DNA from 3 places in the Pseudomonas sp. NY15181 genome. Region 2 is predicted to be linked to each of the others. Evidence: riboswitches for the same ligand, from Rfam matches in the RefSeq annotation. Region 2 holds a riboswitch; each other region holds the start of a gene.
What was found. A riboswitch is a leader RNA that binds a small molecule or an ion and turns the genes downstream of it on or off. The one in region 2 is predicted to bind cobalamin.
Positions count from the first base shown of each region.

Region 1: another riboswitch for cobalamin. It lies ahead of btuB (TonB-dependent vitamin B12 receptor); the one in region 2 lies ahead of ACNFBT_RS14530 (TonB-dependent receptor domain-containing protein).
Region 3: another riboswitch for cobalamin. It lies ahead of cobW (cobalamin biosynthesis protein CobW); the one in region 2 lies ahead of ACNFBT_RS14530 (TonB-dependent receptor domain-containing protein).

Region 1 covers NZ_JBLUPT010000003.1:263,410-267,537, forward strand. The annotation lists gene ACNFBT_RS09815 (ABC transporter permease) at 1-768, opposite strand, end outside; cobalamin riboswitch at 899-1,125, shown strand; gene btuB (TonB-dependent vitamin B12 receptor) at 1,233-3,077, shown strand; gene cobO (cob(I)yrinic acid a,c-diamide adenosyltransferase) at 3,092-3,703, shown strand; gene ACNFBT_RS09830 (cobyrinate a,c-diamide synthase) at 3,930-4,128, shown strand, end outside.
Region 2 covers NZ_JBLUPT010000005.1:173,806-177,933, forward strand. The annotation lists gene ACNFBT_RS14530 (TonB-dependent receptor domain-containing protein) at 170-2,041, opposite strand; cobalamin riboswitch at 2,129-2,326, opposite strand; gene dxs (1-deoxy-D-xylulose-5-phosphate synthase) at 2,355-4,128, opposite strand, start outside.
Region 3 covers NZ_JBLUPT010000005.1:58,203-62,330, reverse strand. The annotation lists gene cobM (precorrin-4 C(11)-methyltransferase) at 1-450, opposite strand, end outside; gene ACNFBT_RS13960 (cobalamin biosynthesis protein) at 447-863, opposite strand; gene ACNFBT_RS13955 (CbtA family protein) at 930-1,634, opposite strand; gene ACNFBT_RS13950 (CbtB domain-containing protein) at 1,853-2,041, opposite strand; cobalamin riboswitch at 2,146-2,369, opposite strand; cobalamin riboswitch at 2,441-2,636, shown strand; gene cobW (cobalamin biosynthesis protein CobW) at 2,746-3,798, shown strand; gene cobN (cobaltochelatase subunit CobN) at 3,896-4,128, shown strand, end outside.

The DNA of each region.
Region 1 (4,128 bases), on a different contig from region 2:
GCCCAGGGCCTGGATGGCGTCTATCTCCTGGTTGGCTTTCATCGAGCCGATCTGCGCGGTGAAGGCGCTGGCGGTGCGGCCGGCCAGGAGGATGGCGGTGAGCAGCACGCCGAATTCGCGGAGGAAGGCGAAGCCGACCAGGTCGACGGTGTAGATCGCCGCGCCGAACTTCTTCAACACCGTGGCGCCGAGGAAGGCCACCACTGCGCCGACCATGAAGGTGAGCAGGGCGACGATGGGCACGGCGTCCAGCCCGGTCTGCTCCATGTGTGCGGCCAGCGAAGTGAAGCGCCAGCGACGCGGGCGCAACAAGGTGCGCGCCAGGGTCTGCAGGGTCAGGCCGATGAAGCCCAACCCGCCGATCACATGGCCACGGAAGGCTAGGGTAGCGATGCCGATGCGTTCGAGGACATCGACGATGGCGTTGCCCGGGGGCGGCTTGCGTTCGTCCAGACGGCACTGGGTGATGGCGCTGCCCACGGTGCGCAGCAGGGCCAGGCGCTCGGCGGGCAAGTTGCGGGTGATCTGGTCGAGCTGGTCCATGCGCGCGCCGCCGATGACTTCGGCGAGCAGCGCCGCACCAGCGGTGTCGAGGGCGCCGAGGCCACTGAAGTCCAGCGCGGCGGGTTGGTCACCGTGACGCACGCCGGCGACCTGGGACTCCAGGGTGCTGAAATGCGCCAGCGTCCAGTCGCCGCTGACGTGCATCAGGGGAGGGCTGGAACGGCTATCGAGCTGGAGTTGGCCGGGCTGGGCGGTTGTCGTCATGAATCGCATTCTAGCGAAGTTCTGCGGTGCAACCAGTTGACTTATGTTTCCTCCCTTGGACGCTCTGGCACGGGCCTCGTCGGAGGGCGCGACAGCCTGTTCAATTGACGCCCCAGGCCGCGAGCCTCTAAGCTGCGCGCCTGCTTCAGGTGCCCCCGGCGTGAGTCGGGGGTGAAACAGGGAAGCCGGTGAATTCGGGCCATGCGGTCCGACCAGTCCGGCGCTGCCCCCGCAACGGTAAGCGAGCATCGAGCCGCATTTCGCCACTGTGCCCTCGGCATGGGAAGGCGCGGTTTCAGGAGCCTCTCACGGCCCCACTCGCAAGCCCGGAGACCGGCCTGTTGCAAGCCATGGCATCGCGGGAGGCGCTGTCGATCGCTCCGGCCAGCTGCCGGCGCGTTACCGTCCTCCGCCTGCCTTTTCGGGTCAGAGCCGCGCGGGTGAGAGCGGCGGAGTAAGTTAACGTGAAGCATTTATTCTCTTGGCCGACAGCGCTGGCGCTGGGCGGCTTTTCCTGTATCGGCCTTGCGGCCGACGAAACGCCGCTGGCGCTCGACGATCAACTGGTGACCGCCACGCGCACCGAGCAACGCACCGGACAGAGCCTCGCCTCAGTCAGCGTGCTGGACCGCGCGGACATCGAACGCGCCCAGGCGCAGTCGGTGCCCGACCTGCTGCGGCGCTTGCCGGGCATTTCACTGAGCAGCAACGGCGGGCCCGGCAAGGCCACCAACCTGTATCTGCGCGGCAGCGAATCCGACCATGTGCTGGTGCTGATCGATGGCGTCAAGGCCGGCTCGGTGTCCTCCGGCGGCGCGTCGTTGCAGGACCTCCCGGTGGCGCTGATCGAACGCATCGAAGTGGTGCGCGGGCCGCGCTCCAGCCTGTATGGCTCCGAAGCCATCGGCGGGGTGATCCAGATTTTCACCCGCCAAGCCGTGGAGCAGGGCTTCAAGCCCTGGGCCTACGCAGGGGCGGGCAGCCAGAGCACCTATGAAGGCAGCGCCGGGGCCTCGGCCGGCAACGGGCGCGGCTGGTTCGCCCTGGGCGTGTCCAGCCTGGATACCGCCGGCATCGACGCCAAGGCCAACGGCGCCAGCGGCCACGAGCCGGACAGCGACGGCTACCGCAACCTCTCAGGTTCGCTGCGCGCGGGCTACCGCTTCGACAGCGGTCTGGAGCTGGATGGCAGCCTGTTGCAGAGCGACTCGCACAACGACTTCGACACGGTGAACAGCCGCCGCACCCAGGGTTTCGACGCCTACAACGACGGCGTACAGCGGGTGATCGGCGGCCGCGCGCGGTTCGCCCCGCTGGAGCCCTGGCACGTGAGCCTGTCCGCCGGGCGCAGCGAGGACAAGTCCGACGCCTACCAGGACGGTGCCTTCTACTCGCGCTTCGACAGCCGCCGCGACACCGCGTCCTGGCAGAACGACCTGGACCTCGCGCCCGGCCAGACCCTGACCCTGGGCTACGACTGGCAGCGGGACGAGCTGAGCAGCTCCGCCGACTACGCGGTGACCTCCCGCGACAACCGCGGCACCTTCGCCCAGTACCTGGGCAGCGCGGGGCGCCATGACTGGCAACTGAGCCTGCGCCACGACGACAACCCGCAGTTCGGCAGCCGCAACACCGGCAACCTCGCCTGGGGCTATGCGCTGACCGAGGCCGTACGGGCCTTCGCCAGCTACGGCACGGCCTTCAAGGCGCCGACCTTCAACGAACTCTATTACCCCGGCTACGGCAATCCCGACCTGGACGCGGAAACCTCGCGCAGCGTGGAGCTTGGCGTGGACGGGCGCCACGACTGGGGGCACTGGGCGGCGAATCTGTACCGCACGGTGGTCGACGACCTGATCGCCTACGATTCGGCACTGCGGGCGCCGGACAACATTGACCAGGCGCGCATCCGTGGCATCGAACTGCAACTGGGCAGCCAGTGGCGCGACTGGGTGTGGAACGCCAACGCCAGCCTGCTCGACCCGGAAAGCCGCGCCAGTGGCAGCCGCGGCAATGACCTGCCGCGCCGTGCCCGGCAACTGTTCAACCTGGACCTCGACCGGCGCTTCGACGCGCTGAGCCTGGGCGCCAGCCTGCATGCCGAGGGTCGCCGCTACGACGACCTGGCCAACCGCAATCGCCTGGGCGGCTTCGCCACCCTGGACCTGCGCGGCGAATATGCGTTGAGCCCGGAGTGGCGCCTGCAGGCGCGCCTGAGCAATCTGTTCGACGCCGACTACCAGACCACCCTGGGCTATGAGCAGCCCGGCCGCGCCGTACTCTTCGGCGTGCGCTACCAGGCCCTTTGAGAGGAGAGACACCGATGAGCGAATCCCCGGAAAAGGACGAGCGCCACCGTTCGCGCATGCAGCGCAAGAAAACCGTGGTCGACGAGAAGATCGCCCAGGCCCAGGGCGAGCGCGGCGTGTTCCTGGTCCACAGCGGCAACGGCAAGGGCAAGAGCAGTTCGGCCTTCGGCATGGTCGCCCGCGCGTTGGGCCACGGCATGAAGGTGGGCGTGGTGCAGTTCATCAAGGGCGCCGTCACTACCGGCGAGGAGGCCTTCTTCCGGCGCTTCCCCGAGGAGGTCAGCTACCACGTGATGGGCGAGGGCTTCACCTGGGAAACCCAGGACCGCCAGCGCGACATCGCCAAGGCCCATGAAGCCTGGGAGGTCGCCCGCCGGTTGCTGAGCGATCCGCAGGTCGGCCTGGTGGTGCTGGACGAGGTGAACATCGCGCTCAAGCATGGCTACCTGGAGCTGGATACCGTGCTCGCCGATATCGCCGCCCGCCCGCCGATGCAGCATGTGGTCGCCACTGGGCGCGGCGTGCTGCCGGCGATGGTCGAGGCGGCCGACACCGTGACCGAGATGGGCCTGGTGAAGCATGCCTTCAAGGCCGGGATCAAGGCGCAGAAAGGGGTGGAGTTCTGATGTTCGTGGCTGGCCCTCACCCCAACCCTCTCCCAAGGGGAGAGGGGGCAGTTGGGTGCTTCATGCATCAATGGTTTGAGTTGATCAACCACTGTGCTGCCGTGTCGTCCGTCCAAAGTGCTGGCCGGCGAGCGCCGTACTTTGATGACACGCCGAACGGCGCCCTCTCCCTCCGGGAGAGGGCTGGGGTGAGGGCGCTCTTTGCCTCGATGATGGAGTCCCATTGATGCAAAGTCGTCATTGCCCCGCACTCCTGATCGCCGCGCCCGCCTCCGGCCAGGGCAAGACCACCGTCACCGCCGCCCTGGCGCGCCTGCACACGCGCCTCGGACGCAAGGTGCGGGTGTTCAAGTGCGGCCCGGACTTCCTCGACCCGATGATCCTCGCCCGCGCCAGCGGCGCGCCGGTCTACCAGCTGGACCTGT
Region 2 (4,128 bases):
CCCGCTCCTACGGTTGTCATCGGTGTGCTGTTTTTTACCCTCACCCCAGCCCTGGCTGCGCGCCCCGCTCCAGTGGGAGAGGGAGGCGTTTGGTGTCGCCGGAAGGCACAGCGTTCGCCGGATGCCCTGTCAGTCCCCTCTCCCTCCGGGAGAGGGTTAGGGGGCTCTCTTACAGCTCCGGCGTCCAGGTCACCGCCAGCAGCGCGGTGCGGCCCGGTTCGCGGTACGGGTGGGCCTCGCCCAGGTAGTCCGTCGGGCTGGTCGGACGCAGGTAGTCGCCCAGTGCGTAATCGCGGTCCAGCGCGTTATCCAGCTTCAGGTCGAAGCGAATCTCATCGCTGGCCAGCCAGCTGGTGCGCAGGTCGAGCACGCCGTAGCCGGACAGTTCGCGGGTGTTGGCCGCGTCGTCATAGCGCTGGCTGACCGCGCGCCAGGAGCCGCCGACGCCATAGGCGCCGAACTGCCGGTCGAGGTCCAGGCTCAGGGTGCGGCGGGCGCGGGTGGGCAGGGTGTGGCCGGTGTCGCGGTCGCGCGGATCGATCAGGCTCAGGCCCAGGTTCGCCTGCCAGCCCAGTACCTCGCGGGCGACGCTGGCCTCGAAACCATTGATACGCGCCTTGGCGATGTTCTCCGGCTGGTTGCTGGTGCTGTCCCAGGCGATCAGGTCGTCGACTTCGGTGCGGTACAGCGAGGTCTCCAGGTGGGTCCCGGAGAAGTCGCCGCGCCATTGCAGCTCGTAGGTCTTCGACGTTTCGGGCTTGAGGTTTGGGTTGCCGGCGCCGGGGTAGTAGAGATCGCTGAAGGTCGGTGCACGGAAGCCTTCGCCGTAGCTGGCGATCCAGGTCTGGTTGTCGCCCACCGGCAGGCTGAGGGCGGCGTTCCAGCTGTTCTGGGTGCCGTAGACCTGGTTGTCGTCGTGGCGCAGGCCCAGTTCGGTGCCAAAGGATTCGCCCTTGAAGCTGTGCTGGGCGAAGAAGGCGTGGTTCTCGCGCCGGTCCTCGGCAAACTCGGTGCTGCCTTCGACCCGGTCCTCGTACCAGTCGGCACCCAGGGCGAGCTGGTTGGCGGCGTCCAGTTGCAGGCGGTTGATCCAACCGGCCGAATGGCGGGTGGTTTCCAGCGTGCCGTTGTTCCAGCTGTCGGCGGCGCCCACGGCCTTGTTGCGGTCGAAGCTGCGGCCCAGTTCCAGGCGGCTGTTCCAGATGTCGCTGAGCTGGCCCTCGAGGTAGCCGCTGTAGCTGCTGACGCGGAACTCGTCGCGGGGCGAGCCCGGCTCGAAGTTGTAGGCGTCGTCGTATTCGTTCTTGCCGCGCTGGTCGTTGAGGTTCAGGCCGGCCTTCCAGTCCTCGCTGAAGCGGTGGTCGAGGTTCAGGTGCACGGCCTTGTTGCGCTGGGCGTCGTCGTCGCTGTCGGCGCCGACGTTGTCGCTGGTGCGGTCCCAGCCATCGCTCTCGTCGAGGCTGCCGCCGAGGTTGAAGGTGGTGCGCTCGTCGCCGCCGGACAGATTCACGCTGCGCTCGAAGGTGCCGTGGCTGCCGGCCGCCAGGCGGACTTCCGGGTGCAGTCCGGCTTCGCCGCGACGGGTGAAGATCTGGATCACCCCGCCGATGGCGTCGGCGCCGTACAGCGAAGAGCGCGGACCGCGGCTCACTTCCACGCGTTCGATATTGTCGATGCTCAGGTAGTCCAGGCGGGCGATGCCGCTGCTGGCCGAGGCGACGCGCTGGCCATCGACCAGGACCAGCGTCTGCGCGGTGCTGGTGCCGCGTACGGAATAGGAGACCACGCCGCCGGAGCTGCCCATCTGCACGCCGGGTACGCGGGCGAGCAGCTCGGGTACGCTGCGCACCTGCAGGCGTTCGATCTGCTGGCGGGTGAACACGCTGTTGGCGGAGGTGGCCTGGGCGCGCGGCTGGACATGGCGGCCGGAGGTGATCACCAGCGCGGGCAGGGCGTAGACATCGTCGGTCGGAACGGCGGTGTCGGCGAAGGCCAGGCCGGGCAGCAGGCCGGTGGCCAGGGCGAGTCGGGTCAGTTTCATGGAACGTCCTCAAAAGCGGTCGGATGACTTTCGAGGAGGGCGTGGCAAGGGCGGCAGGCCGCACTTGACGGTGCGGCCCTCCGCAACACCTGTCGGGGCGTTCGAGGGCGGTCTCCGGGCTGCCGACGTCACATCGCCGCCTTCCCGCATTCCTGCAGTGGCGCTGGCGATGCTGCGCTCTGCAAACGAGCGCGTCGGTTACCGTTGCGGGGGCAGCGCAGGCCTTTCACCTGCTTCCCGTTACCTCGAACGAAAACGGGCGCACCTTAGAGGGTGCGCCCGTCACTGGCAATACTCCGGGAGAGGGATGCGCTCAGCGGTTGCCGAGCGCCGCCAGGCGTGCGCCCACAGAGCATTCGATGCCGACGGCGTCGAGACCGCATTCGGCGAGCATCTGTGCGGGCTTGGCGTGCTCCACATAGTAGTCCGGCAGGCCCAGGTGCAGGATCGGCTGCAGGATGTTCTCGCGGGCGAGGAATTCGCTGACAGCGGCGCCGGCTCCACCCATCACCGAGTTTTCCTCGATGGTCACCAGCAGGTCGTGGCTGGCCGCCAGTTGGCGCACCAGTGCCTCGTCCAGCGGCTTGACGAAGCGCATGTCGGCGACGGTGGCGTCGAACGGCTCGGCAGCTTTCAGCGCCTCGGCCAGTTGCACGCCGAACACCAGGAAGGCGACCTTGCCGGCCTTGCCTTCGCGGCGCACCACGCCCTTGCCGATCTCTACCGGTTCCAGCGCCTGCTCGATGGGCGCGTTGGGGCCGGTGCCACGCGGGTAGCGCACCGCCGCCGGGCCTTCGAAGTGATGGCCGGTGGTGAGCAGCTTGCGCAGTTCGTTCTCGTCGCTGGGGGTCATCACCAGCATGCCGGGGATGCAGCGCAGGTAGGAGAGGTCGAAGCTGCCGGCGTGGGTCGGGCCGTCTTCACCGACGAGACCGGCGCGGTCGATGGCGAACAGCACGTCGAGGTTCTGCACCGCGACATCGTGGATCAGCTGGTCGTAGCCGCGCTGCAGGAAGGTGGAGTAGATCGCCACCACGGGTTTGGCGCCATCGCAGGCCATGCCGGCCGCCAGGGTCACGGCATGCTGCTCGGCGATGGCGACGTCGAAGTAGCGGTCCGGGAACTTGTCGGCGAAGGCCACCAGGTCCGAGCCTTCCTTCATCGCCGGGGTGATGCCGACCAGGCGCGGGTCCTGTTCGGCCATGTCGCACAGCCACTGGCCGAACACGCTGGAGTACTTGGGCCCGGACGGCTTCTTCGGTTCCGCCGGGGCCTTGATCGGCTCCAGCTTGGTGATGGCGTGGTAGCCGATCGGGTCGATCTCGGCCGGGCCGAAGCCCTTGCCCTTCTTGGTCACCACGTGGAGGAACTGCGGGCCTTCCAGGTCGCGCATGTTGCGCAGGGTGGCGATCAGGGTCGGCAGGTCGTGGCCGTCGATAGGGCCGACGTAGTTCCAGCCCAGCTCCTCGAACAGCGTGCCGGGGACCAGCATGCCCTTGGCATGTTCCTCGACCTTGCGCGCGATCTCCCAGGCGCCGGGCAGGCGCGAGAGGATCTTCTTGCTGCCCTCGCGCATGCTCGAATAGGTGCGGCTGGAGATGATCTTGGCCAGGTAGTTGGACAGGCCGCCGACGTTCTTGGAGATCGACATGTCATTGTCGTTGAGGATCACCAGCATGTCGGCCTTCACGTCCGACGCGTGGTTGAGCGCCTCGAAGGCCATGCCGGCGGTCATTGCGCCGTCGCCGATCACCGCCACCGACTTGCGCTTCGAACCCTGCATGCGCGCGGCGATGGCCATGCCCAGGGCCGCGCTGATGGAGGTGCTGGAGTGGCCGACGCCGAAGGTGTCGTACTCGCTCTCCGAGCGGCGCGGGAAGGCGGCCAGGCCGTCCTTCTGGCGCAGGGTGCCCATGCGCTCGCGGCGGCCGGTGAGGATCTTGTGCGGGTAGGCCTGGTGGCCGACGTCCCATACCAGGCGGTCGTCCGGGGTGTCGAAGACGTAGTGCAGGGCGACCGTCAGCTCGATCACGCCGAGCCCGGCGCCGAAGTGGCCGCCGGTCTGGCCGACGCTGTACAGGAGGTAC
Region 3 (4,128 bases), 120 kb from region 2:
GGCGAGGGATTCGCCTTCGGGCATGCGCGTCTTGCTTGCATAGCGGGTCAGGATAAGCGTCTGGGAAATGTCCGGCAGGGTCAGCTCGCAGCCGAGGATCGCCGCGCAGGCTGAAGTAGCGGTGACGCCGGGGACGATCTCATAGGCAATGCCGCGCTCGCGCAGGTGGCGAATCTGCTCACCGATGGCGCCATACAGCGACGGGTCGCCGGAGTGCACCCGCGCCACGTCCTTGTCCTCGGCATGGGCTTGCGCCAGCAATGCGATGATCTCGTCCAGGTGCAGCTCGGCGGTATTCACCACGCGCTCGGCACTGTGCCCCTCCAGTACGGCCGGCGGCACCAAGGAGCCTGCGTAAAGGATCACCGGGCAGCTGCGGATCAGCCGCTGGCCCTTGACCGTGATGAGCTCGGGATCACCGGGGCCGGCACCGATGAAATAGACCGTCATGGCAACTCCTGGGATTCAACGGGGACAAAGGCCAGCGCGCAGGTGGCCTGATCGCTGCGGCGCTTGCCCACCAGCAGCCGTGCCGACGCACCGCCCTGGGCTTCGGCCTGCAGCAGCGCGGCCGCTTCGGCGACGCTAGCGCTGCCGGTGGTTGCACGCACGGCCTCCGATGGATGATCGAGTCGTTTTTCGCAGGCTGCCAGCTCCTGCGGTGTGAACAGCGCCAGCGGCAGGTCGAGCGCGGCAGCCAGGGCGGCCAGCCCTTCCTCGTCAGCCTTCAGCGTGGCGCTGGCCAGCGCGGTGAGGTTCGACTCGTCGAGCCCGGCCTCGGCCAGCGTATCCCGCAGCAAGGCACGCAGTTCATCGAGTGGGCAGCCCCGGCGGCAACCGAGGCCGGCAACCAGCGTCATCATCACTCTCCTCTAAATAAAAACCCCGCAGGCGGCTGGGCCGGCTGCGGGGTCGAGCATAGCGGTGAATCAGGCTGAAGGGGCGAAACGGCGGAACAACCAGGCAGCGACGAGGCCGAGCGCCGCCCAGAACACCGCATTGGTGACCAGCGAGGCGACGATGAACTCGTGGGCGAGGCTTTCCGGCGCGAGGCTGGAATGGACTTCCGGCTGCGGCGCGCCGATCACGTGCGGCACCACCAGCAGCGCGACACCCACGCCACGCAGCAACCCGTTGCGGCTGAACACCAGCAGCGCGAGGCCGGCGGCGGTGGACGCCGCGGTGCCGATCCACCAGGTCTGGCGCAGGTTCAGGTCGGCGGCGGCGGTGCCGGGGACTTCCGGCGGCAGGCCGAGGGACGGCGCCAGGGTGAACACGGCGAAACCGGCCAGGCCCCAGAGCAGGCCTTCGGAGGTCTTGCCCGGCTCGCGCAGGGTGAACAGGCCAGCCAGCATCAGGGCGAAGCCCACCGCGACCACCAGGTTGCCGCCGGTGGTGGACAGGATGCGCTGCCAGCCGTCTTCCGGCTCCCAGGCTTCCGCGTCATGGTGGTGGCCGGCGGCGGCACCGTCGGCGTGCTCATGGCTGTGTTCTGCCATCGCTACCGGTTCGGATTTTTCATAGGTCTCCGCCTTCAGAATCAGCGGGGATACCCACAGCAACTGGACCAGGGTCAGCACCAGCGCCGCGATCAGACCGGCGAAACCGGCGGTCTGGGCAATTCGTTTGATCATTTTTCCTTTCCTGTTTTCCGGACTCCCGAATCGAGCGAGCTAGAGCCAGGCAAGGCCGAAACGACCTCCGGGAGTAACAGCCGTAGGCTGGCCCGAAGGGCGAGCGGCAGCGAGTCAGGAGCGCCGTGGACGCGGAGTTGACTCCGGTCAATGAGCAGTCCACGGCGATTCTCCAACGCAGCATGGCCGACGCGCAGCCGATTGGACTCAGAACCGCATCAGTGGCAGGGGAAACCGGCGCTATGGCGGGTATCGTGGGCGGCGTTGTGCACCGCTTCCAGATGCGAGAAACCGGCGAAATACACCAGCAGCGCACCGAGCAGGCTGGCGCCGACGGCCAGGGCGATGCGCTTGGAAAGGGGGATGGAAGTGCTCGACGCTTGTTGCGTGAGGATGCTGCTGGACATGAACGTTCCCTCTGATCAATCAAAGTAAGAGAACGCAGAGGTTGAACGCATTCGAACGCGCCACAAGGTCGCGCCACGGCCTGCGCCCGCCCACCGCGGGTTTGCCAAAACGAAGGGTTCCAGGCCGGTCTCCGGGCTTGCGACGCCAGCGGAGAAACTCCGGCTGGGCGGGTCAGCCTTCCCATGCATTTCCTGCACAGTGGCTACTGACGACCCTCGATGCGCTTACCGTTGCGGGGGCAGCGCCGGACTGGTCCTTGCGGACGCACCGGCTTCCCGTTTCACCTCGCGCGCGTCGGCGCGAGACACCTGAAACCGCGCTAGCTGACCACGAAGCCCCGCGAGCGTCAACCGCGCGACAGCCGATCCCCGGCGATTGACCGCCCCGCCATCGCTGCGTAGCCTTCCTCCCTTCGAGGTTCTCCGGCGCTGGCCGGAGCTAAGAGGGAACGTGGAAATCTTCGGATGCGCCACGGCTGCCCCCGCAACTGTGAACAGCCTGTTCTTTCACGCGCCACTGCCGACTGCGGCGGGAAGGCGAAAGGACATGACAGGGCTGTGAGCCAGGAGACCTGCCTCGACCAGCATCACGACAACCGGGCGGGGTGATCCGGTGGCGACCTTCGTTGCGCGGCGAACCCGCGCGCGCGCCCTTCATCCGCGCTCGCTCATTGCAAAGACCGACTTTCGCTTGCGAGGCGCGCATGAAAACCCTGGCCAAACTCCCCGTCACCATCGTCACCGGCTTCCTTGGCGCCGGTAAGACCACCCTGCTCCGCCACATGCTCGACAATGCCGAAGGCCGTCGCATCGCGGTAATCGTCAACGAGTTCGGCGAGCTGGGCATCGACGGTGAAATCCTCAAGCAGTGCTCCATCGGTTGCAGCGAAGAGGAAGCGGTCGGCCGCGTCTTCGAACTGGCCAACGGCTGCCTGTGCTGCACCGTGCAGGAAGAATTCTTCCCGGTGATGCGCGAGCTGGTGGCGCGCCGTGGCGACCTCGACCAGATCCTCATCGAGACCTCGGGCCTCGCCCTGCCCAAGCCGCTGGTGCAGGCCTTCCAGTGGCCGGAAATCCGCAACGCCTGCACCGTTGACGCGGTGATCACCGTGGTCGACAGTCCGGCCGTGGCCGCCGGCACCTTCGCCGCCCATCCCGAGCAGGTCGACGAGCAGCGCAAGCAGGACCCGAACCTGGACCACGAATCGCCGCTGCACGAACTCTTCGAAGACCAGCTGGCCAGCGCCGACCTGGTGGTACTGAACAAGGCCGACCTGCTGGACGCAGACGCCCTCGCCCGCGTACGCGCCGAAGTCGCCGAGGAGCTGCCGCCGGCGGTGAAGATCGTCGAAGCCAGCGCCGGCCAGCTGCCGCTCTCGGTGCTGCTGGGGCTGAACGCCGAGGCCGAGCTGCACATCGACAGCCGCCCCACTCACCACGACCACGAAGGCCATGAAGACCACGACCACGACGAGTTCGACTCCTTCCACGTCGACCTGCCGGAAGTGGAAGAGCGCGCCCTGCTCGACGCGCTGAACGCGCTGGTCGAGCGCCACGCCATCCTGCGCATCAAAGGCTTCGTCGCCATCCCCGGCAAGCCCATGCGCCTGCTGGTACAGGGTGTCGGCAAGCGCTTCGACAAGCACTTCGACCGCGCCTGGCGCAGCGATGAAACCCGTGGCACCCGCCTGGTCGTAATCGGCCAGGAGCTGGACCAGGCCGTCATCGCCAACGAGCTGCGTACCGCCCTCTCTTGATCTTGTAGGAGCGAGCTTGCTCGCGAACGGCCTCGCAGCGGGGTTTGGTTCGCGAGCAAGCTCGCTCCTACATGAAGCCCTACACCGAGCAAGCCTCATGCACCTGCTGCGCACCCAACCCGGCGGCTTCGTCCCCGACGACGGCATCGCCCACCTGGCCCAGACGCCCGCCGAGCTGGTGATCCTCTGCAGCGGCGACTCGCACCTGGCGCTGCTCGCCGAGGCCGCGCGCGAGCTGCCGGAGGACTACCCGAGCCTGCGCCTGGCCAACCCCATGCAGCTGCAGAACCACGCCTCGGTGGACCTCTACGTCGACGAGGTACTGCAGCA